3 regions of the Weizmannia sp. FSL W8-0401 genome follow, and region 2 is predicted to be linked to each of the others. Evidence: riboswitches for the same ligand, from Rfam matches in the RefSeq annotation. Region 2 holds a riboswitch; each other region holds the start of a gene.
The links. Region 2 has a riboswitch for S-adenosylmethionine ahead of NSU00_RS13475 (YezD family protein). Riboswitches for the same ligand answer to the same signal wherever they lie in the genome.

Region 1 (7,546 bases), 410 kb from region 2:
AAAGCAAATAGCCCCACATGAAGCAGGCCGCGGCGCTTGTGAGAATGGATCCCGGTAGCCAGTCGGTCTTTTTGAGCGGTTTATACAATTCCCCTAAAAAGTCTTGCAGCAGGTAGCGCGCGACCCGTGTCCCCGAATCGATCGCCGTCAGGATAAACACGGCTTCAAACAAAATGACAAATTGATAGAAATAGGGTGCAAGATTGCTAAACCAGTGGATTTTTGTAAAAATATACGTCATGCCGACTGCAAGCGTTACCGCACCCCCGGTTCTGCCAGCCAGGTCCATCCCGATTTCACTGCTTAAATGCGGAAGATTGACAACATGCATGCCGAGTGTCTTAAAGACTTCCGGCGTGGAGTTGATGGCAAAGTAATCGGCGGGCTGCAGGGCGGTCGCAGCGACAAGCGCCATCACGCCGACAAGCGATTCGACAAGCATGGCGCCAAATGCAACCGGCTTGATATCCGTCCATTTATCGAGCATTTTCGGCGTTGTGCCGGAGCCGATAAAGGCATGGAAACCGGAAATCGCACCGCAGGCAATCGTGATCGAAATAAACGGCCAGACCGGTCCTGTCATCGTCGGGCCGCCGCCGTGGATAAATTGCGACAGCGCCGGCATATGAATCGGCGGATTAATGATAAATATACCAATAATGAGGGCAATAAATACGCCGATTTTCATAAAGCTGCTCAAATAATCACGCGGCGCCAACAGCAGCCATACCGGCAGGGCCGCAGCAAAAAATGCATAAGCCGGAAGAATAATGGCCAATCTTTTCGGATCAAACGTAAGCCATTCGCCAATTACCGTATGGCGGATCCACGGCCCGGCAAAAACGCCCGCTACGATCAGGAGGAAACCGATCGTTGTGGTCAGCTTCAAATTGCCGGTTTTTTTGTAAAACAAGCCAACGCCCATTGCAACCGGGATCGTGATCCCCACGGAAAAGGTGCCCCATGGGTTACTTTGCAGGGCATTTACGACAACCATGGAAAGGCCGGCCATCGTAATCACAATAATAAACAGCATGGCAAGGCCTGTACAGAACCCGGCAACCGGCCCCATTTCCTCTTTCGCCACTTCAGAAAGCGATTTCCCTTTCCGGCGCATGGAGGCAAAGAGCACGACAGCATCGTGTACGGCCCCGCCGATAACAGCGCCGATCAAGAGCCATAAGAGGCCCGGCAAGTAGCCGAACTGCGCTGCCAAAATGGGTCCGACAAGCGGGCCTGCAGCCGCAATCGCCGCAAAATGGTGGCCGAACGTCACCCATTTATTGGTCGGCACATAATCTTTCCCGTCGTTAAACTCATGTGCCGGCGTCGGCGTATCATTGTTCAGCTTTAACACCTTTACGGCCATAAACGTACCATATAAACGATAAGCAATCATTAAGATACAGATGGAGCCGATTACAATTGTAATCGCATTCATTTGGTGAAAGCCTCCTTTTTTGTCATTCTCAACGCTTATATTTTATAAGTTATGCACGCTGTAAAAGCGGTTTTCCGGCAAAATGCAAATATCCAAGGATAAGAGGGCGAATCTAGAATAATATTCCACTTGGCTCGCCTCCCTTATAGGTAAATATATTCTGATAAGATTTGAAAGTCAATAACTTTTGCAACTTCTATAACTTATTTTCAGCAGTTAGCAATCCCCCCTTTGTTTTTCCACCCGTCCGTATTGAAAACCCTTTCTTCCATTATAGATGACTTCCCCGGTTTTAGGAAAGTAAAAAAAGCAACGGTCCAAAACCCAAAATCAATTAAAAAACGGCGGGATACCGGTCTAACCGTATCCTGCCGTTCTTTCTGCCATGGGGCGGATAAACCGCCTGTCTGAAAGCCCGCTGTTTTTCAGGGGGCTGCTGTGAAACTTTTTGCCGTCATTGTGTTTGCTTATAGTCTTTTAAATACGATACCGGTTTATTGACCGGGACGGCTGCGCCTTTATAATGCTTTTTGATAAAGTCGGAGACTTCTTTTGAATGATAAATGTTTACAATTTCTTTCAGCGTTTTGTCATTCTTGTCTTTTGTCCGGGCTGCGATAATATTGATATACGCTTTGTTGCCCGCATCTTCACGGAAGATGGAGTCATTCGTCGGGTTTAAGCCAGCATTAATGGCCATATCGCAATTGATCACAGCGAGTGCCGAATCATCTAGGCCGCGCGGTGTTTGGGCGGCATCCACGGCAGTAATTTTCAAATGTTTCGGGTTTGAAGCGACATTTTCAAGCCCGCCTTTGCCTGTGAAACCTTTTTTCGTCGTAATCAAGCCGGCTTTTTGCAGCAAAAGCAAAGCCCTTCCGAGGTTCGTCGGGTCTTTCGGAATCACAACCTGGTCGCCGTCTTTTACTTCGCTGATCTTTTTATACCTTTTCGAGTAGATCCCCATCGGCCAGATATTCGTTGTGCCGATCGCCGATAGCTTCAGATTGCGTTGTTTTATAAAGTCATCGAAATAAACAACCGTCTGGAATGCGTTAATATCAATTTCCCCGTCGCTTAATGCGAGGTTCGGCTGAACATAGTCGTCAAAGCGGACAATCTTGATATTGATATTTTTCTTTTTCGCAAGTTTCTGGATTAAATTCCATGTCGGCACTTCAGAAGTGGTTGTCCCGACTTTGATTGTCTTTGTGCTTGTGCTGCCCGAATTGTTTTTGGCCCCGCATCCTGCCAAAACCAGGATCAGCCCCAATAATAGAATCGCAAATTTTTTCATCGCTCTAAGTCCCCCTGCATTTCATTTTTTATAAAAAGGTGTAACCCATTTTTCCAATATTATTTTCTCCGGATTTTCTTGGAAAGAAAGTTGCCCAATGTCTGGACAAGCTGGGTGAAAATAACCAGCGTGATAACGGTAACGATCATGACGCCTGTCTGAAACTGGTTGTAGCCGTACGTGATCGCCAAATCCCCGATCCCGCCGGCACCGACCGCGCCCGCCATCGCGGAAGCCCCGATCAGCCCGATGGTGGCAATCGTTAAATTGAGCACCATGGACGCCTTTGCCTCCGGAAGCAAAAACCGCCAAATAATCTGCCAGTTCGTCGCCCCCATTGACTGCGCAAGTTCGATTGTCCCTTTGTCGACTTCAAGCAGTGAACTTTCAATGAGCCGCCCGATGTAAAAAGCAGTGTACAAAACGAGCGGCACAATCGCTGCCGTTGTTCCGATCGCTGTCCCGACAACCCAGCGCGTAAACGGAATGATCGCGACAACGAGAATAATAAACGGGATCGACCGGAAAATATTGATAATCACATTTAAAATATTAAAAATCCATTTGTTTTCCCAAATGCCGTTTTCCCGGGTAATAACGAGGATCACGCCGACCGGAACGCCGATGATGATGGAAATGATTAATGATACAGCCACCATATACAGCGTCTGGCCCATTGCCGTGAAAAATTGCGGCCAAAACCATGACCAATCAAATGCCATTTTTCTCCACCTCCCGAATGATGGCTTCGTGATCGTTGATGTACTGAATGGCCCGCTTCATTTCTTCCGGGTCGCCTTTCAATTCGACAAGCAGGTTGCCGAAAGGAATGCCCTGAAGTTCGGTGATCATGCCATGAAGCACATTCAGGTCGATTGAAAAATGTTTTGCCGTATTGGATAACAGCGGCATATTGGTGGAAGCTCCTTTAAACAGGATCCGGTAAATGCCGTGCGGATTGTCTTTGCTGCTTTCATCGATCAGTTTTTGCACCGACGGCGGAATCGAATCATTCAGCACGGTTTTCACAAAGCTTCTCGCAATTTGCGTTTTCGGTTCTGTGAACAGGTCGATTACCGGGCCCTGCTCCACAATTTTTCCGCCGTCCAGCACTGCCACTTTATCACAAATGTCACGAATGACGTTCATTTCATGGGTGATCATAAGAATCGTGATGCCCAGCTCGTCCCGGACTTTCCGCAAAAGGGCAAGCACGGCTTCGGTCGTATTCGGGTCAAGGGCCGATGTTGCCTCGTCACAAAGCAGGATGTCCGGGTCTGTCGCAAGGGCTCTTGCAATGCCAACCCTTTGTTTCTGGCCGCCTGACAACTGGTCAGGGTAGTGGTGCATTCTCTCTTCTAACCCGACAAAAGACAATAATTCTGCCACTTTTGCCTTTATTTCTTCCTTCGGGCGGTGTTCCAGCACAAGCGGCATGGCTACGTTTTGAAAAATCGTCTTTGACTGAAGCAGATTGAACTGCTGGAAAATCATGCCGATTTTTTTCCGCTCTTGGCGCAGCTTTGCAGGCGGCAGGCGCACAAGGTCGATCCCGTTAACGAGCACTTTCCCAGAAGTCGGCCGCTCGAGCAGATTTACGCATCGGATCAGCGTGCTTTTCCCGGCGCCGCTGTAGCCGACCACCCCGAAAATTTCCCCTTTTTCAACACGCAGATTGATGCCTTTTAACGCTTCAACCTTTTTGTCCTTCCCTTTGCCGTATACTTTATGAATATCTTCTAATACCAGCATGTTGAAATCTCCTTCTGTTCCTTTTAGCAAAAAAAAACCCGCTTTCATTCGAAAGAGGTTTGCCGGTCAAGTGACTTATCTCTCAGAATGAACCATTCTGCAGGAATTAGCACCTTTCAAAAAAAGATTTGAAGGTTGCTGGACGTCATCGGGCCTGTCCCTCAGTCTCTCTGGATAAGTTATTCATTTGTTATATTTAAATATTAGTGGACGGCTCGGGATTTGTCAATTCATTATTTTATATTTTTTTGTTTTCCAATCATCAGACAACTTGAAACAAAGCCCGGTTTCCGCGCCACTCCACCTGAATTTCATGCTCAAAAAAGCGGGAAAGCACTTGTTTTTCAATCATCTCGGACGTGCGGCCCTGCCGGAAAACTTCCCCGTTCCTGATCAGCAATGTCTTTTGGAAAGCGGGGGAAATTTCTTCCGGATGGTGCGTCACATATACAAGCGCCGGGCCGTTCTCATCTTTTGCCAGCTCTTCCACACTTTCCAGCAAAATTTCCCGGGCAAATAAATCCAGCCCGTTGCAAGGCTCGTCCAAAATTAAGATGCGCGGTTCCGCCATTAACGCGCGCGCGATTAAAAGCTTCTGCCGCTCTCCTTGCGAACAATGTCCATAAGCACGGCCATAAAGGGCGGCACAATGCAATTGTTCCATCAAGCGCAAGGCTTTTTCTTCGTCTTCTGCATCCACCACTTCATACAGCCCGATCGATGCATATTTGCCGCTGATGACCACATCGCGTGCAAGCTGGGTGCGCGGTATCCTTTCCTGGATGGAGGAGCTGACCCAGCCGATTGATTTCCGCAGTTCCGGCAGGCTTGTTTTTCCGAACGCTTTGCCGAGCACCTTGATGCTGCCCTTTGTCGGCCAGATATACCCGTTGATCATATTGAGCAAAGTGGTTTTGCCGGAACCGTTTAAGCCGAGGACAGCCCAGTGCTCCCCTTTTTTGACCGTCCAGTGAATGTCCGAGAGCAGTTTTTTGCCGTCGCGCACCAGGCTCACACCAGCAACTTCGATTATATTTTCCATCTGTTCCATCCCCTTACATTTCGTACAAGTTTTCAGGCGCACAGGGGTTCACCCTGCGCCCTTCATTTATTCATGCTTGCGAGAAAATCCCCGAGCAGGTCTTCCGCATCTTCTTCTTTTTCCGGCGCTTCCGCTTCAGGGGGTGCCGGTTCGGCGGCGGCAGTTCTCCAGTCGAACGCATCAAGATCATCCGAACCGGGCGGCTCACCACCGGATTGAACCGGTTCCAGGTCTGCTTCTCCACTGGTTTGCGGCAATTCGTCTTCCTGTAAAAAAAGCGTATCATCCATAGAAACAGGTTGTTTCGAGAGGGCCGCAAAAAGCGAAGTCGCCCGGAGCGGATCCTGAATCAGCTCGTAAACAATGCTGCCGAGCATTGCTTCCGAATGTTCATGCTTCAGCCAATCATGCTGCACTTTTGTCAGTTTGCGCGGCAGCGGAATTGTAATCGTTTCTTTGTCTTTTACAAGCGACTGGTTCACGCCCTGTATCACATACCCGGCTATTTTAGCGGAGAAGTTCCGTTTCTCTTTTTCTTTTAACTTTGACAGCTCTTTTAAAATATGATCGGGCGTATCCTGGGGGATCCGGAACGCAATCGTCTGGCCCCGCTTCATCCCGCTTTGATTTTCCATATTTTTTCACCTTATTTGGATTCGACCGGTTTCTTTCCTTTGTCTTCCGGTTTATTGTTTTTCCTCACATAATCCGAAATTAATTTGTAGTAAGCATTGGCCATCATCCAGATGCTCTCTTTTTCATCTTCAAAGAAGTCGATATTGTAGCCATCAAGGCTGTTGTTCAGCGTTTTTAAGTAATCTTTCAGGACAACAGAGCCGCCGCCGACAAAATAGCAAATCTCTGTTTGCGAGTTTTTCTGCCAAACGTTCCGGAGCAGGCGGTATTGTTTCTTCGCAAGGTCAAACAGGATGCGGTCTGTAATATCGTGCACGCTTGTCCGGCTGCCTTTCACCATAATATGGTTGCGGTCATGCTTTTTCGTGATAATATCGACCACATCGCGGCGGCTGTCCAGTTCGACCCCGTATTTGACGCGGATTTCTTCACGGATCTGTTCAAGCGCTTCTGATACGCCGAGATTAAAGCCCTGCGCCCGGTCATCATCGACTGTCCTGTTTTTGATCACGGCGATATCCGTTGAGAGGCCGCCGATATCCTGGATCAAAATGCGTTTGTCAATCAAATCGCGGTTAATGATGTTTAAATCGTTATCCATGACGAGATTGATAAAAGCGGCAAAGCCTTCCGGATACACTTTGATTTCGTCAAACTTCAGGTTGACTTTCAATCCCTGATATTTCGGCGTGACAAGAAATTCCACCTGGTGGACGGATCCAAGCAACTGCGACCGGTAGCCCGCATCTTTCCCCTCTTTTACTTCGCGGAGCGGCAGGCCTGTCCCAAGTGTGTAATTGGCATCAATCACATTCTGGTTGCGGGTAAAAACTTTGGCGTTTTCTTCCCTTACTGCGTCAAGCGCAAGGCTTGTAAAAAGCAGGACGAGGGTCTGGTCCTCTTCCGATTTGCTGCTCCCAGGGTCCAGTTCGGTTGCATTATCACTTTTGGTTGCGAGCTCCCCGACACGGTAAATCACGTTATTTTCCTTTAAAGCAGGGGAGTGGACTTTTACATGGATGCCTTCAAGCGGATCTTTGCTGTCCAGTTCCTCAATGCCGATTACCGGCCGGTCTTCTATATCCCGCGCGATGACGTTCGGGATATTGAGCTCATACTCCATTTTTCCAAAAATGCCTTTTAAAGAATCATTGCCTACATCGACTGCGGCAATCCGCGTCTTTCCCATTCATTTTTCCTCCCTGTATCGCTTTCTTTGGCTTACTCTAAGAATATCTGAGTCTATAAAAATAATCAATACTCTGAACTTTTTTAACGAAAATGTAAACTTGTTTGCGGCTTGTAAACTTTTGAAAAATGTTGCCATAAAGCCATGTTTACAGCTTTGCAAACAAGTTTGCATTTTTGTATACAAGTG
Region 2 (7,546 bases):
ACAATTGTCAAAGGTTTTCATGAAAGTGCACCATCCACCCCGATGCCGGCGGCCAGCACGAATCTTAAAAAAATATAATAATACTTTACATGTCGGAATAGTGGAATTAAAATGAATTTAACCTTTCAAACGGGAAACCACATCTGACGGGTACAGATGTGGAAAGACAATTGAAATATTTTGAAGCCGGCCGGTCAACCGAAGGCTCCTCACTTTATTTAAAAGATGAGGGGCCTTTTTTGCGGCCTTATACCCACTAAATAAATCGGAATGATAGGAAAGGAGACGGTGCCCATGTGTACCTCCTACATAATGCTATAAAACAGGAAAGGAGAGAGGGAAATGTTAAAAAAAGGAAAGCGGCTGGTGCCGGTCTATTTGCTGCTGATCACAGCCATTTTTTTACTCATTAGCGGATGCAGCACCGCAAAAGAGGATGCAGCGGCGGCAAAACCGGGCGCAAAAAGCGGCAAAGTGGTCCGGATTGGCTATCAGAAATTCGGGACCTTAAACATTTTAAAAGCGAAAGGGACACTTGAAAAAGCACTGAAACCGCTCGGCTATTCCGTAAAATGGACGGAGTTTCCCGGCGGCCCGCAGCTTTTGGAAGCGCTGAATGCGGGGAGCCTGGACTTTGGCCACACGGGGGAAGCGCCGCCCATTTTTGCCCAGGCGGTAGGGGCGCCGCTCGTATATTTTGCCAATTCGGCCAGCAATCCAAAAGGGGAAGCCATCATTGTCCCGAAAAATTCCAACATTCACAGCCTCAAAGATTTAAAAGGCAAAAAAATTGCGTTGAATAAGGGTTCGAATGTCCACTATTTGCTTGTACGGGCATTGGAGAAAGCCGGCATTTCCTACAGCAGCATCCATCCGGTTTTTCTGGCGCCCGCCGATGCGCGCACTGCATTTGAAAAAGGGGATGTCGATGCATGGGTGATCTGGGATCCGTTTTTGGCTGATGCACAGCTGGCAACGAAAGCCCGCACCATAGTGGACGGCACCAGCCTTGTCGAGAACCGGGAGTTTTTCCTGGCAGCAAAGCCGTTTGCACAAAACCATGCGGACGTTCTCCAAGTGATTTTTAAACAACTTGAGAAAACAGACCTATGGGTGGAGAAAAATCCAAAGCAGGCGGCTGAATTCCTGGCGCCGCAGATTGGAATGGATAAAAAATCATTGGAACTGGCGCTCAGCCGCAAACAGTTTGGCGTTGAAAAAATCACAGCGCAAACGATTAAGGGCCAGCAGCAAATCGCAAATGAATTTTACAAACTGAAGTTAATTCCGAAACCAATCAAAGTGAAAGAAGCATTTTTATCCAAATGAAGGGGGAATAAAGGATGAACGTATTTTGGTTTATACCGACACATGGCGATTCGCGCTACCTGGGGGTAACAACCGGCGGGCGGGCCGTCACATTCAACTATTTAAAGCAAGTGGCACAGGCTGTCGATCACCTCGGCTACACCGGGGCGCTGCTCCCAACCGGAAGATCTTGCGAAGATGCATGGGTGGCGGCCTCGAGCCTGATTCCGGTTACTTCAAAAATGAAGTTCCTCGTTGCGGTCCGGCCTGGGATCATGTCTCCATCGCAGGCAGCGAGAATGGCCGCAACATTTGACAGGCTTTCCGAAGGGCGGCTGCTCATCAATGTTGTCACCGGAGGGGATCCGGTTGAACTGGCGGGGGACGGTCTCCATCTCAGCCACCGCGAACGTTATGAACTGACCGATGAATTTCTGACAATCTGGCGGAACTTGCTCGAAAACAGGGAAGCGGATTTTACAGGCAAATATTTAAACGTAAAAGGGAGCAAACTGCTTTACCCAACGGTGCAGCAGCCTTATCCGCCGCTTTATTTCGGCGGGTCGTCGGAAATCGGGCAGGAAGTGGCGGCAAAACATGTCGATGTCTATTTGACCTGGGGCGAGCCGCCGGAAAAAGTAAAGGAAAAAATCAGCCATGTCAAAAAACTGGCGTCAGCACAAGGAAGGACAGTGCGTTTCGGCATCCGGCTCCATGTCATTGTCAGGGAAACAGAAAAAGCGGCGTGGGATGCTGCCAATGACTTGATCCGGTATGTGGATGATGAACTCATCCAAGCGTCCCAAAAGATTTTCTCACGGTTTGACTCGGTCGGCCAGCAACGGATGACATCCCTGCACAACGGCAGCCGGGACCATCTTGAAATCAGCCCGAACCTTTGGGCCGGCGTTGGGCTCGTGCGCGGCGGGGCGGGAACGGCGCTTGTAGGCAGCCCGGAAATTGTCGCAGAAAGAATGAAGGAATATGCAGAACTTGGCATTGAAACGTTCATTTTATCCGGTTATCCGCATCTTGAAGAAGCGTACCGGACGGCTGAGCTGTTGTTCCCGTACCTGCCGCTTGAGCAGCCTGATGCCCCCGCTTCCAATATCATCAGCCCGTTCGGCGAGATTGTGGCGAACGATGCACTGCCGAAAGTATTAAAGTAAGGAGGCCGGTCTGATGTTGAAAAAACGCGTCATGCCATGGGTGGTGCCGGTTTTCCTGCTGTTTGCCTGGCAGCTTGCAAGTTCGGCCGGCATTTTGCCATCCAATGTGCTCCCAAGCCCTGTTGCCGTTGTAAAAGCGGCTTGGAGCCTCACACAATCCGGGCAGCTTTTCGATTATATCGCCGCCAGCGCAAAACGGGCACTGGTCGGATTTTTGGTTGGCGGCGGAATCGGATTTGGGCTCGGGCTGTTTACCGGGCTGTCCAAAAAAGCGGAGGGCCTGCTCGACAGTACCGTGCAGATGGTCCGGAACGTTCCCCATCTCGCCCTGATTCCGATTGTTATTTTATGGTTCGGGATCGGGGAAGAGGCGAAGCTGTTTCTCGTCGCGCTCGGCACCTTTTTTCCAATCTATTTAAATACGTTTCATGGCATCCGTTCGGTGGACAGAGCGCTGATTGAAATGGGGGGGGTTTACGGGCTGAAAGGGCCGGCGCTTTTTTGGCATATGATCCTGCCGGGGGCGCTTCCTTCCATTTTGGTCGGTGTGCGCTATGCGCTCGGGGTCACATAGGTAACCCTGATTGTGGCCGAAACGATTGCATCCAACTCCGGTATTGGTTATATGGCCATGAACGCCCGCGAGTTCATGCAACTTGACGTTGTCGTTTTGAGCATTGTCTTATATGCCCTTCTTGGAAAACTTTCCGACTGGCTGGCAAAAATCGCGGAACAACGATTGTTAAAGTGGCACCCGTCATATCAAAAATAAAGGAGGAGGAAACGATGACGAATAAGGTGTTTGCTGTGGAAATTGAGGGGCTGGAAAAATCATTCGGCAGCCATCGCGTCCTGCGCCATCTTCATTTGAAAATAAGAAAAGGGGAATTTGTTGCGATTGTCGGAAGGAGCGGATGCGGCAAAAGTACGCTCCTCAGGCTGCTTTCAGGGCTTGAAGCGGCAAGCGGCGGAAAAATTCTTATAAACGGGGCGCCTTTATCCGGCATAAATAGATCGGCGAAAATGATGTTTCAGGACGGCCGCCTGCTCCCGTGGAAAACCGTGCTTCAAAATGTCGGCCTGGGCCTTGCAGGAGACTGGAAGCATGCGGCCCGTGAAATGCTTAGAAAGGTCGGACTGGAAGGGCGTGCGGATGATTGGCCTTCATCCTTATCCGGCGGGCAGAAACAAAGGGTGGCGCTGGCGAGGGCATTAATCCATGAGCCGGACATCCTTCTCCTCGATGAACCGCTTGGGGCGCTTGATGCTTTAACCCGGATTGAAATGCATGCGCTGATCCAGTCTCTTTGGCTCGAAAAACATTTTACAGCCATATTGGTGACGCATGACGTGGAAGAAGCAGTCGCCCTCGCCGATCGGGTAGTGTTAATCGAAGAAGGGGAAATTGCGATGGACTGCCCGGTAAAACTCCCTTATCCGCGGAAAAGGGACCACGCCCTCTTTGCAGCAACGGCCAATCATATTTTAAACCGCATTTTAGGGAGCGGCCACCCGGTTTTGCATGCAATGAAAAATTAAGGAAGAAATGGAGGGATTCATATGGCGGAAAAAATAGTACTGCTGAACGGGAGCCCTTCTGCGTATACGAGATTAAATGGGATCCGTGATTATATCAGGGCCGGGTTAAGGGGGCACGGGTACGAACCGGAGCTCATCAATATCCGGGAACTTCCGGCCGGCGATTTAATGCATGCCCGGCAAAGCCCGCCCATCACCGGGGCATTAGGAAAAGTGGAAGAAGGCGATACGATAATCATTTTGACACCGGTCTATAAAGCGTCTTATTCCGGACTGCTCAAGACGTTTCTGGATCTTTTGCCGCAAAATGGCTTATCCGGCAAACAGGTGCTGCCGCTCGCCATGGGCGGCACATTCGGCCACTTGCTCGCGCTCGATTACGCCTTGAAACCGGTTTTGGCCTCACTCGGGACAACGTGCATCGAAAAAGGGGTGTTTATTCTCGACCAACAAGTGAAAAAGAGGGGTGGTTTTTATGAGCTGGACAGGCAAGCAGCCGACCGCCTGAATGCTGCTTTAAAAACAGCATTTCCGCAAATTTCCATACCGCTGTACTCTTAAACAAATCCGGCATTTGGACGATATCCAAATGCCGGTATTCGTGTAGCACGAACAACGGGAAAAGAGATAACCGGAATGCCGGCGCCCGTCATCCCATCTTTTGCTTGGGAAGTGCCGCTTTTTTCTTTTCCAGTGCAAACCGGACTTTCTCGGTTGTTTCGATCTGTGTGATGTTTCCTTCATGGATCGAAATGACCACTGTTCCAAACTCCAGTTTTTGCAATGATTCCATAATGCGGGCTACTTTCGTTTCATCAATATGAGCCATTTTTCATACCCCCAAAAATAAATTTCGTGTGTGCGTGGTGGTCCGGCCGGCAATGCGGATGATCCAAAAAAGAAAGGCCCCCTTCAAGAAAAGTTAAGAAGAGGGCGAGGCTCCTTAACTTATCTTCCAAGCTTGGCGCTTGCTGGAATTAGCACAGTATTCCCAAAAAGAATCTGTTGCTGAGGTTTCCTCGGGCCAGTCCCTCCCCCTCTCTTGATAAGCTGTATAGAAATAATTTGTTAAAACTATGATAAATAATATTATTCCGATTTGTCAACTTATATTTTCGACATTTCAGCTGCTTTTCGGGCAAAACCGATTCGGATAGGGTATGATAATAGAAAAAGTGTGTTAAGGGTGTGAGATTGTGCCAGAGACAGATGTATCCAAGTTTGAGAAGAAAATCGAGGTGCGGAACATCCGCTTTGAAGACATTGATGATATTATGGCATTGTCGAAAAAATGTTTTCCGGGGATGGAGCCGTGGAAACACGAGCAGCTGGAAAGCCATATCCGGATTTTTCCGGAAGGGCAGTTTTGCGTGGAATACGAAGGGAAAATCGTCGGTTCCTGCTCCAGCTTAATTGTCAATTTCGATGAATACGAAGACCAGCATACATGGGATACGATCACTGCGAACGGCTACATTACCAACCATAATCCGCACGGGCTCAACCTGTACGGCATTGAAGTGATGATCGACCCGGAATACCGGCGCATGAAGTTCGGGCACCGTTTGTATGAGGCACGGAAAGAGCTTTGCCGGAAAATGAACCTTCAAAGCATCATCATTGGCGGCCGGATTCCGAATTACAGCAAATATAAAGACAAAATGACCCCGCGCGAATACGTGGAAGAAGTCGAGATGCACAATATTTATGACCCGGTTCTGTCCTTCCAGCTGCTTGAAGGGTTCCAGATTATGCGGATCAACAGGCAGTATTTGCCGGATGATACAGCATCCGCTTCATTTGCAACGCTTATGGAATGGCATAACGTCGATTATTTGCCGAAGTCCCGCCGTGTCTATCATGCTTCGTTCCCGGTCAGGATTACAGCGATCCAATATATGATGAAAAAAATTGATTCCTTCGATGATTTTGTCAGACAGGTAGAATATTATGTCGATGTGGCCGCGGATTTCGGTTCTGATTTCGCCGTTTTTCCGGAAATTTTCACCACGCAGTTGATGTCCTACCTGGAAGAAAAACGCCCTGACCAGGCAGTGCGCCGGCTTTCCGGGTACACAGACCAATATATTGAACTGTTTACAGAGCTTGCCGTACGCTACAATGTCAACATTATCGGCGGGTCCCATTTTGTGGAAGAAGACGGGGGCATTTACAATGTCGCTTTTTTGTTCCGGCGCGACGGGACGATTGAGAGGCAGACCAAACTCCATATTACGCCAAATGAGCGGAAATGGTGGGGGATCGCGGAAGGAAACGAACTCAATGTATTTGATACGGATTGCGGGAAAATTGCGATTCTGATTTGCTATGATATCGAGTTTCCGGAGCTGGCCCGTGTCGCTGTCGACCACGGTGCGAACATTATTTTTGTCCCGTTTTGCACGGACGACCGCCAGGCCTATTTGCGCGTCCGCTACTGCGCACAGGCGCGGGCCATTGAAAACCAGGTGTACACCTGTATTGCGGGAACAGTCGGCAACCTGACCCACGTGGAAAACATGGATATCCAGTACGCCCAGTCCGGGATCTTTTCTCCCTCCGATTTCGGCTTTGCCCGCGATGGCATTGTCGGAGAATGCGATCCCAATGTCGATACCGTCGTTGTCGGCGATGTCGATCTTGAGAAGCTGCGCCGCAACCGCAACAGCGGCTCCGTCCGGCAACTGGCCGACCGGAGAAGAGATTTGTATCAGATTAAGATCAACACCAGGTCCTGAGCATGACGGACTGGACGCAAGACCGGCCGGGCAGCCGCCAAGTGCCTGAACGGCTGCTTGGAAAACCCGGATACCGTATCAAAAAACCGCTTAGAGGATGGAAGCTCTAAGCGGTTTTTCATGATTCAGGCGATCTTCAGCACGACCATCAGGCTGGTCATCAACACAATGCTGATCAAAATGGACAACGAGTTCAACGTGCTGGACATGGCGACATTGCCGCCGCATTTCTGGGTAAATGCCGTGCAGACGGCGTAAATCGGCGCAAACGCGATAATCACGAGCACGAGCCGAACTTCAAGCGGCAGCGGCAGCAGGAAATAAAAGAAATGCTGCAAACAGGATGGCCATTCCGTAACGGATGATAACGGCTTTTAAGATGCCCGCAACCTGGCTTTTTTCAAGCCGGAGTTCAAAACCGATCCCGATCATCAGCATGGCCAGAAAGCCGTTTGCCTGTCCGATGATTCCGGTAAATGCGGTCACGCCTGCCGGCAATGTAATATGCAAAAGCGACAGCGCAAGCATGATCAGATAGGTATCCATCGGGATGGATGAAAACATTTTTTAGGTAAGATGCCGCATTTGTTCTTTCGTTGTTGGCAACGGCGGAAGCAATCGAATATGTGCCGCCCGTGCATAAAACCGAATTGCCGGCATCGAACAGGCAAGTTGCCACTACGCCAACGGGCCCCAGGAAATTTTGTACATAGGGGAGTGTAAAACAGCCAATATTATAACCGGAATAATTGATCATGTTAAAGGCTTTTTCCGTATGGGTACGGCGCCAGG
Region 3 (7,546 bases), 2.3 Mb from region 2:
GAGGAGCGGCACGACTTTTTCAAACCGTTCCGTCCCGTTTTCAAGGTTAATGGAATTGACAATGCTTTTTCCTTGGCAGTATGTAAAAGCTTTTTCGATCACGTTTTCATCCGTGGAATCGATCATAAACGGCACTTTCACTTTTTTCACGGCGATCGAAATAAAGTTTTCCATGTCGCTGATTTCATCGCGGTCCGGGTCGGCGAGGCAGATGTCGATGATCTGTGCGCCGTTTTTGACCTGGGTGCGGGCAATTTCGCTTGCTTCTTCCCATTTGCCTTCTGCGATCAGGCGCCGGAACTTACGCGAACCGATGACGTTTGTGCGTTCGCCGACAAAAATCGGGCGGGTGGACGGGTCATCGTAAATAAAAGGTTCGATGCCAGAGACGGCGTGGTGCTCTTCTTTTGCAGGCTGGCGCGGCGGGAGCCCGGCTAGTGCTTCATTCAGCGCTTTGATATGGGCAGGTGTTGTGCCGCAGCAGCCGCCTGCGATGTTAAGCCAGCCTTTTTCGGCGAAGCCTTTCATTTTTACAGCGAGCGATTCCGGTGTTTCGTGGTAATGCCCTTCTTCGTCGGGAAGCCCGGCGTTCGGGTAGCAGCTCACTGCCGTTTTGGCGAGCCCCGCGAGTGTGCGGATAGAGTCAGCCATGAACTCCGGGCCAGTCGCGCAGTTGAGCCCGACTGCGGCCGGCTGCATATGCGCGACGGAAATGTAAAATGCTTCGATGTTCTGGCCGGCAAGCGTTGTGCCCATCGGTTCGATGGTGCCGGAGATGAGAAGCGGCAGTTTTTTTCCGGTTTCGTTGAATGCGTCCGTAATGCCAAGAAAAGCGGCTTTGACGTTCAGCACGTCCTGCGATGTTTCAAGCAGGAGCACGTCGGCCCCGCCTTTTATGAGCCCGCAAGCCTGTTCCTGGTAGGCGGTTTTGAGCGCGCCAAAAGTGGTGCCGCCTGTGACGGAGAGCGTCTTTGTTGTCGGGCCCATTGAACCGGCGACAAACCGCGGCCGGCCGGGTGTGGAAAATTTTCCGGCAGCCTGCTTGGCGATGCGCGCAGCTTCGATGTTGATTTTTTCGGCAAGGTGCCCAAGGCCGTACTCGTTAAGGACGATGGACGTTGCGCCAAATGTGTTCGTTTCGATGATGTCGGCCCCCGCTTCGAGATATGCTTCATGGATCGAGCGGATTAGATCGGGCGCTGTGAGATTCAAGTATTCATTGCAGCCTTCGTATGCTTCGCCTCCAAAATCTGCCGCGGTGAGGTGTTGCTGCTGGATCATCGTGCCCATCGCCCCGTCGAGAATGAGAATGCGGTTCGCAAGCTGCTGTTCAAATATCGTTTTCCCCATGAAAAATGCCCCCTTTGGTTGTGCGTTTGATATTGAGATTGCGACGTACGGTAACATTTGGTACCTGGCTGGGTCGCGTTCCGATGCTGGCGGCGCCGGTGCCACTTTTGATTGAGTTTAAAGTGCATGCATCTCGCCGGGGCTGAAGCCGGCCAAGGTTTCGTTTTGCCTTCTTGAGCTCTTTTCTTAATCTTGCAATTGGACAGTGCTATCAAAGTTTCACTTTAATGAATCCGCCTGTACTTTTTTCGTTGCAGTCTCAGACAATGCCTGCGCCTTGCACTGCTGTTTTTTCGTGGATGTAGCGCGTGCATTCCACTGTCAGTTCATAGCGTTCGAGCGGCGTAATCAGGTAAATGCCGTTGAAATAGGCGAGGGCCGCATCGATCAGGGTACGGCTGATCGCAAGGCTTTCTTCGCGCGCTTTCACAGGGTCGCCGTTTGTTTTTTCCATCGCTTGCAAAATATCATCCGTCAGTGTGATGCCCGGCACTTCATTGTGCAGAAAGACCGCGTTCCGGTAGCTGGTAAGTGGCATAATGCCAAGATAGATCGGCGCGTCCAAATGCTTCGTTGCTTCATGGATTTGCTCGATTTTTTCCGTGCTGAAGACAGGCTGGGTGATAAAATAATCAGCACCGTGGCGGATTTTGCGTTCCAACCTCCCGACCGTTTTATCAAGATTGCGGACGTTCGGGTTAAATGCAGCCGCGACGGAAAAATTCGTTTTCCTGTGAAGCGATTTGCCGGAATGGGAAATGCCATCATTGAATTGCTTGATCATTGCGATCAGTTCCATGGATGACAAATCGTATACGCTCGTCGCTCCCGGGAAGTCGCCGATTTTTGTCGGATCCCCCGTGATGGCAAGCACCTGGTCAATCCCGAGCGCAGCAAGACCCATTAAGTGCGACTGCAGCCCGATCAAATTACGATCACGGCATGTAATATGAACAAGCGGCCGGATGCCATGTTTCTCTTTTAAAATTGAAGCAATCGCTGTGTTGCTGATGCGCGGGCTTGCAAGCGAGTTGTCGGCCATTGTCAAGGCATCGATGCCGGCGTCGTGCAGCGCTTTTGCCCCTTCGAAAAAGCGGGCTGTGTTCAGCGTTTTCGGTGTGTCCAATTCGACAATGACGGAATGGCGTTTTTTTACAATTTCATGCAACGGCGGTTCGTACTGCGCCGGGGCGGCTGCGATTTCGATTTTCGGTGGGCGGACCGTTTTTTCTGTGACAGGCAAAAGCCCCTGCACCCCGTCTGCGATTGCTTTGATGTGAGCTGGGGTCGTGCCGCAGCAGCCGCCGATCAGGCGCACACCCTGTTCGACCAGTTTTTCGGCGCATGTTTTAAAATAATCGGCGTTATTTGTGAACGTGAACCGGCCTTCCTCGTAATCTAAAAGACTCGCATTCGGGTATGCGGACAAAAAGGCACGCTTCGGTATCGGGATTTCTTCGAACGCCTGGATCATGTGGTGCGGGCCGAGCCGGCAGTTTAGGCCGGTCACATCAGCGCCGCGGTTTTCAAGTTCCTTGAAAGCATCGCGGACCGGGGTTCCGTTTTGGAGCACGCCCGGTTCGATAAGCGAGAACTGGGCGATGACCGGGACATCCGCTTCTTTTTTCGCAATGTCTACGACCGTATACAGTTCTTCCGCGTCAAAATACGTTTCCAAAAGCAGGGCATCAACTCCTTCGTTCAGGAGGTGAAAAATCTGCTCGCGGAACGTACGCTTGATTTCGGCAAGTGTTGCTTCGGTTTTGCGCTGGCCGCGGATGCCGCCGACCGTGCCGAGTATAAATGTGTCACGGTTTGCCGCTTCTTTTGCGATCTGGACAGCCGCTTTGTTGATATCTTTTACTTTTTCTTCCAGGCCATACTGTGCCAGCTTGATATAGTTGGCGCTGTACGTGTTTGTCTGGATGACCGATGCGCCTGCTTCGATATAGGCGCGGTGGATCGCGTGGATGTCTTCCGGATGGGTCAGGTTGAATGACTCATAACATGTGTCGGCGCCGTATGCATATAGCAGTGTCCCCATTGCCCCGTCTGCAACAAGGATGCGGTTTTTTAACGTTTCGAGAAGGTTCAAATTTTTACACTCCCTTTGAATGATATGAAAAAAGCCTCCCAGAAAAGGAGGCAAGATGACAACATTCTCCTTATCTTTTCAGGTATACCTGTTGGATTTAGCACCGTGCCGTATGGCTGGTTGCTGAGGTTTCATCGGGCCAAGTCCCTCCGCCTCTCTTGATAAGGCTATTCGATTGAACGTACTTAAAATTTTGACTTATTTATACTTTACACTTTGTCGGGTGACATGACAAGGGGGAAATTGAAATTCATATTGGATGCGGTTTCGCCCCTATTGTCTAATTGGCTTTCTTTTGCCTTTTTGAGCCCTCCAAAAGGACAATTTGCTCCCGGTACGGCTCTCTTTTGTCTTTTTGAGCTCTCCAAAAAGACAATTTGCTCTTGGTACGGCTCTCTTTTGTCTTTTTGAACCCTCCAAAAAGACAATTTGCTCCTGGTACGGCTCTCTTTTGTCTTTTTGAGCTCTCCAAAAGGACAATTTGCTCCCGGTACGGCTCTCTTTTGTCTTTTTGAGCTCTCCAAAAAGACAATTTGCTCCCGGTACGGCTTTCTGTCTGCTACAAAAAAAAGAGCCGGAACCGGCCCCCCTGTTATTCATCCAAAAACTGTTTGATGGCTTCGGTATTTTTTTCTTTGTCCACTTCGAGCGCGGCGCCGACGCCCGGATAACTGACATTGGTATAGGTACCGGCAACCGGTACGGTCATTGTTTTGACCTTAAGGTTGCCATTGACCATGACGTCTTTAACGAGCGCAAGAATGTTCATTTTGCTCATGTTGGTGGCCATATACGGCTGGATGGTTCCGAGCAGTTTCGGTGCTTTGGCGATGCCGTTCACGCTGAAGACTTCAGATTGGAGCGCTTTAAGCACTTTTTGCTGGCGAGCAACCCGGCCAAAGTCGCCTTGCGCATCATGTCTGAACCGTGCGTAGGCGAGGAGTTGTTTCCCATGCATGAGCTGTTTGCCAGGATAAAGCGTCAAGCCGATGTTTTTCGACATTTTATGTTCGACGTTCATTTCAATGCCTTGAGGCGCCAGGGTATCGACAATTTTAACAAAGCCTTGGAAATCGACGAGTGCATAATATTGCACATCAATGTCAAAATTGGTTTTGAGTGCTTGGCGGAGCAGTTCAACGCCCTTCTTTTGATGGTTCAAATTGCCAAGATAATAGGCAGTGTTAATTTTATAGTTTCTATACCCCGGGATTTCGGCATAAATGTCACGCATAATCGAAATGAGCTTAACCTGGTTTTTCTTCGGGTCATATTGGGCAATCATGATGGTGTCGGTTCTTGAATCTTCTTTGCCACGCCGGTCAATTCCGAGAAGGAGAATATTGGTCCGGCCATTTGCATCCTTTTTACCATTAAATTCCAGATTGTCCATATTTAAGGCATCTTCCGGGTCTGTCTGATGAACTCCGGCGTAGTATTGATAGGCTGTGTAAACCGCGCCGGCAACGATGAGCAGTAAAAAGAGCATAAGAGACACTCTGCGCCAGCGGACTCTTGACCGTTTTTTCTTTTTTTTCGCTACTCTTGACTCCATAGAATCCCTCGTTTTAGTAGTCTGTCTTCATTATTATTATCTAAATGCGGCAATTTGTCACGAAAATTTTGATGAAATTTTGTTATTTTTTGTCGAGAAAATAGATGGTGGGGAAATTCACATAAATTTTAGGTAAAGTTAAGGTGTTTTTTATTTTCCACTTGTATATTGATGTTTGTCATCAGGTAAGAGCTTTAGTTGGTTCGTCTGCTTTGTGCAGGCGTTTTTTTATGGCCGAGAGGTGCGGGATTTTAAGCATTTTTTAAGTGTTGGCAGGTATGCTTTTCTTTGCAAGAGAGCTTACAACCTGTTTTTTTCATATGCCCCCTTTTTTGGCCGCCACCCTTGTGCAGGCGGTTTTTTTCGGGCGCAGCAGATAAGCGCGCCCCTTTTTCAGAATTTCAGCCTGTTAAGGTTGTTTTAAGCTTCCGGCGTTATCTTTTTTCTTGTGATCAGGCAAGATGCAAATCCGGCTTGCTTTTTCATCCATATTAACCCCTTTTTTGTGCAGGCTCAAAATCCGGCACCCGCCTTTGTGCAGACGGGTTGCACTCCCCACATCACATGGCCGGTTTGGTACGGAAAAAGCCCGGCCCCTGAATAGAGGGTCAGGCTCTTTTTTTCTTGCGGTACATCGAGTAAGCGATATAAAGCACAATGATGATGATCGCGATAATGGTAACCGGCTTGACATAAGGAGCCGCGACGTCATCAATTTGTGCCCAGTTTGATGCGAGACGTTCACCGAGAAAGATAAACAGCACCGCCCAAGGAATGGTCGCAAGCAGCGTGAAAAAAATAAATTTGAAATACGACATTTTGGCAATGCCGGCCGGGATCGATATGGCCTGGCGGATGACCGGGATGAAACGGCCTGTAAAAATAACGCCGGCGCCGTACTTGTTGAACCATTCTTCCGCGAGATCGAGATGCCTTTCGTGAATCAGCAAATATTTGCCGTACTTTAGCAGGAACGGGCGCCCGCCGTATGCACCGATCCAGTATAAAATCAGTTGGGCAATCAAAATGCCGAGTGTGCCTGCTGCAATGGCCCCAAAATAATTGATCTCTCCGCGGGAAATTAAATAACCTGCATAGGCAAGGACAATCTCGCTCGGGATAATCTCAATCGCAAGCCCGAGTGCAACACCGAAGTAACCCAGATCAGCGAGTGCTGTTAAAATTTGTGTGACAAAATCTGAGAACATGTTTCCCCTCCAACATTTGCTTTCTTATCCATCATATCATACGGAAAATTTCCAGCAATAAAATATTTAAGCCAAGCCAGACGCCGCCGAAAACGTAACCGCCCGCAATGTTGCTCGGCACTTCAAGGCTGAAATAAATATGGCTGACAGCTGCGAACAACAAAACAGCTAAAAGAAGTACATCCATAAACGTATGGACCCAAAACATCTCAGCGTGCCGGACGACGAGATATGTAAAATAGCCGTAAATGATCAGAATCATCATCGCCTGGTCGCTCGGAAATGAGAAGACAAAGTGGGAAAACGTCGGAATTTCCGTTTCCGACATCCGGTGGAACACTTCATGCAGCACATTTTGATACAGTTCCCCGCCGATTGTAACAAGCAGCATAATCAAAAATTCGTGCGTGCGATCTTTGCCTTTCCAAATGATCCAAAGAACCGTCAACACCATGACGAGAATGAGCGCCTGCCGCGAGCTGAGCGCCAGCATCCCTTTCATGACGCCTGCCCAATGGTGTTTGAACAAAAGCGATACGATTAAAGAGGTCACCTCGTTAAAGTCACTGAAATCTTCGCTGAAAAGGTTTTGAATCATTGTGATCATTAACACAATCAAAAACAATGTCACCAGCGTGGTGCCGATGATCACAAACTCGGCGCGGACCCGGCTGCGGAAAATCATGAAAACGCGCCGGAGCACCGCCATCATCGCCCAGAAAATCTGCTTATGGAAATAGCGGAACACATAATACGCGATGATTAAACCGGCGCTTACAATACCGCCTATGACGAGATATTTTTTGACCGCTTCGTGAAACTGCTCCCACTGCGGGCCAAGCAGCTTCCCGAGGGAAATAAACGTGCTTGTCCAAATCAAAGCGCCGGAATAGGCAAAAATGGCAAATGACCGGAATGGCAGTTTCGTAATTCCGGAAAAATAGCCGGTGATGTGGCGGACACCTGGTATAAAATACGCGACAACAAGCAATTTATTCCCATATTTATTAAACCAGCGCGATTGTTTTTCAAGCTGTGCCGGGCCGAGATGGATAAAATGGCCGTATTTATGTAAAAACGGGCCGCCGAGCCGCTGCCCGATAAAATAGGCCGTTGTCATGCCGGCAGATGTACCGGTGGCGGCAATGAGAATGCTCAAGATCCAGTTGAGCTGCCCCTGGTGCACCATATAACCGGCATAGCTCATCAACACTTCGCCTGGAAGCGGAACTGCAATCATTTCGAGCAAAAGTGCCAAAAGCAGCACAATATATCCATATTGATCGACGTATGATGTCACCGACATTTGTATCCCTCTCTTAAACGGCGTCAATAAAA

Region 1: another riboswitch for S-adenosylmethionine. It lies ahead of NSU00_RS15440 (methionine ABC transporter ATP-binding protein); the one in region 2 lies ahead of NSU00_RS13475 (YezD family protein).
Region 3: another riboswitch for S-adenosylmethionine. It lies ahead of NSU00_RS02170 (bifunctional homocysteine S-methyltransferase/methylenetetrahydrofolate reductase); the one in region 2 lies ahead of NSU00_RS13475 (YezD family protein).

What each region holds. Positions count from the first base shown of each region.
Region 1 is NZ_JBBPAG010000001.1:3,167,012-3,174,557, forward strand. Features, by position in the region: gene NSU00_RS15425 (carbon starvation CstA family protein) at 1-1,441, opposite strand, end outside; gene NSU00_RS15430 (MetQ/NlpA family ABC transporter substrate-binding protein) at 1,896-2,738, opposite strand; gene NSU00_RS15435 (methionine ABC transporter permease) at 2,798-3,460, opposite strand; gene NSU00_RS15440 (methionine ABC transporter ATP-binding protein) at 3,450-4,490, opposite strand; SAM riboswitch class I at 4,563-4,671, opposite strand; gene NSU00_RS15445 (ABC transporter ATP-binding protein) at 4,753-5,532, opposite strand; gene NSU00_RS15450 (hypothetical protein) at 5,595-6,167, opposite strand; gene NSU00_RS15455 (ParM/StbA family protein) at 6,179-7,357, opposite strand.
Region 2 is NZ_JBBPAG010000001.1:2,756,864-2,764,409, reverse strand. Features, by position in the region: gene NSU00_RS13500 (sulfonate ABC transporter substrate-binding protein) at 343-1,329, shown strand; gene ssuD (FMNH2-dependent alkanesulfonate monooxygenase) at 1,344-2,477, shown strand; partial or broken gene ssuC (aliphatic sulfonate ABC transporter permease SsuC) at 2,491-3,249, shown strand; gene NSU00_RS13485 (ATP-binding cassette domain-containing protein) at 3,264-4,016, shown strand; gene ssuE (NADPH-dependent FMN reductase) at 4,038-4,577, shown strand; gene NSU00_RS13475 (YezD family protein) at 4,666-4,845, opposite strand; SAM riboswitch class I at 4,962-5,068, opposite strand; gene NSU00_RS13470 (bifunctional GNAT family N-acetyltransferase/carbon-nitrogen hydrolase family protein) at 5,213-6,754, shown strand; gene NSU00_RS13465 (hypothetical protein) at 6,880-7,092, opposite strand; gene NSU00_RS13460 (AEC family transporter) at 7,167-7,546, opposite strand, start outside.
Region 3 is NZ_JBBPAG010000001.1:447,625-455,170, reverse strand. Features, by position in the region: gene metH (methionine synthase) at 1-1,350, opposite strand, end outside; gene NSU00_RS02170 (bifunctional homocysteine S-methyltransferase/methylenetetrahydrofolate reductase) at 1,610-3,445, opposite strand; SAM riboswitch class I at 3,513-3,613, opposite strand; gene NSU00_RS02165 (LCP family protein) at 4,038-5,000, opposite strand; gene NSU00_RS02160 (DedA family protein) at 5,609-6,208, opposite strand; gene NSU00_RS02155 (VTT domain-containing protein) at 6,240-7,514, opposite strand.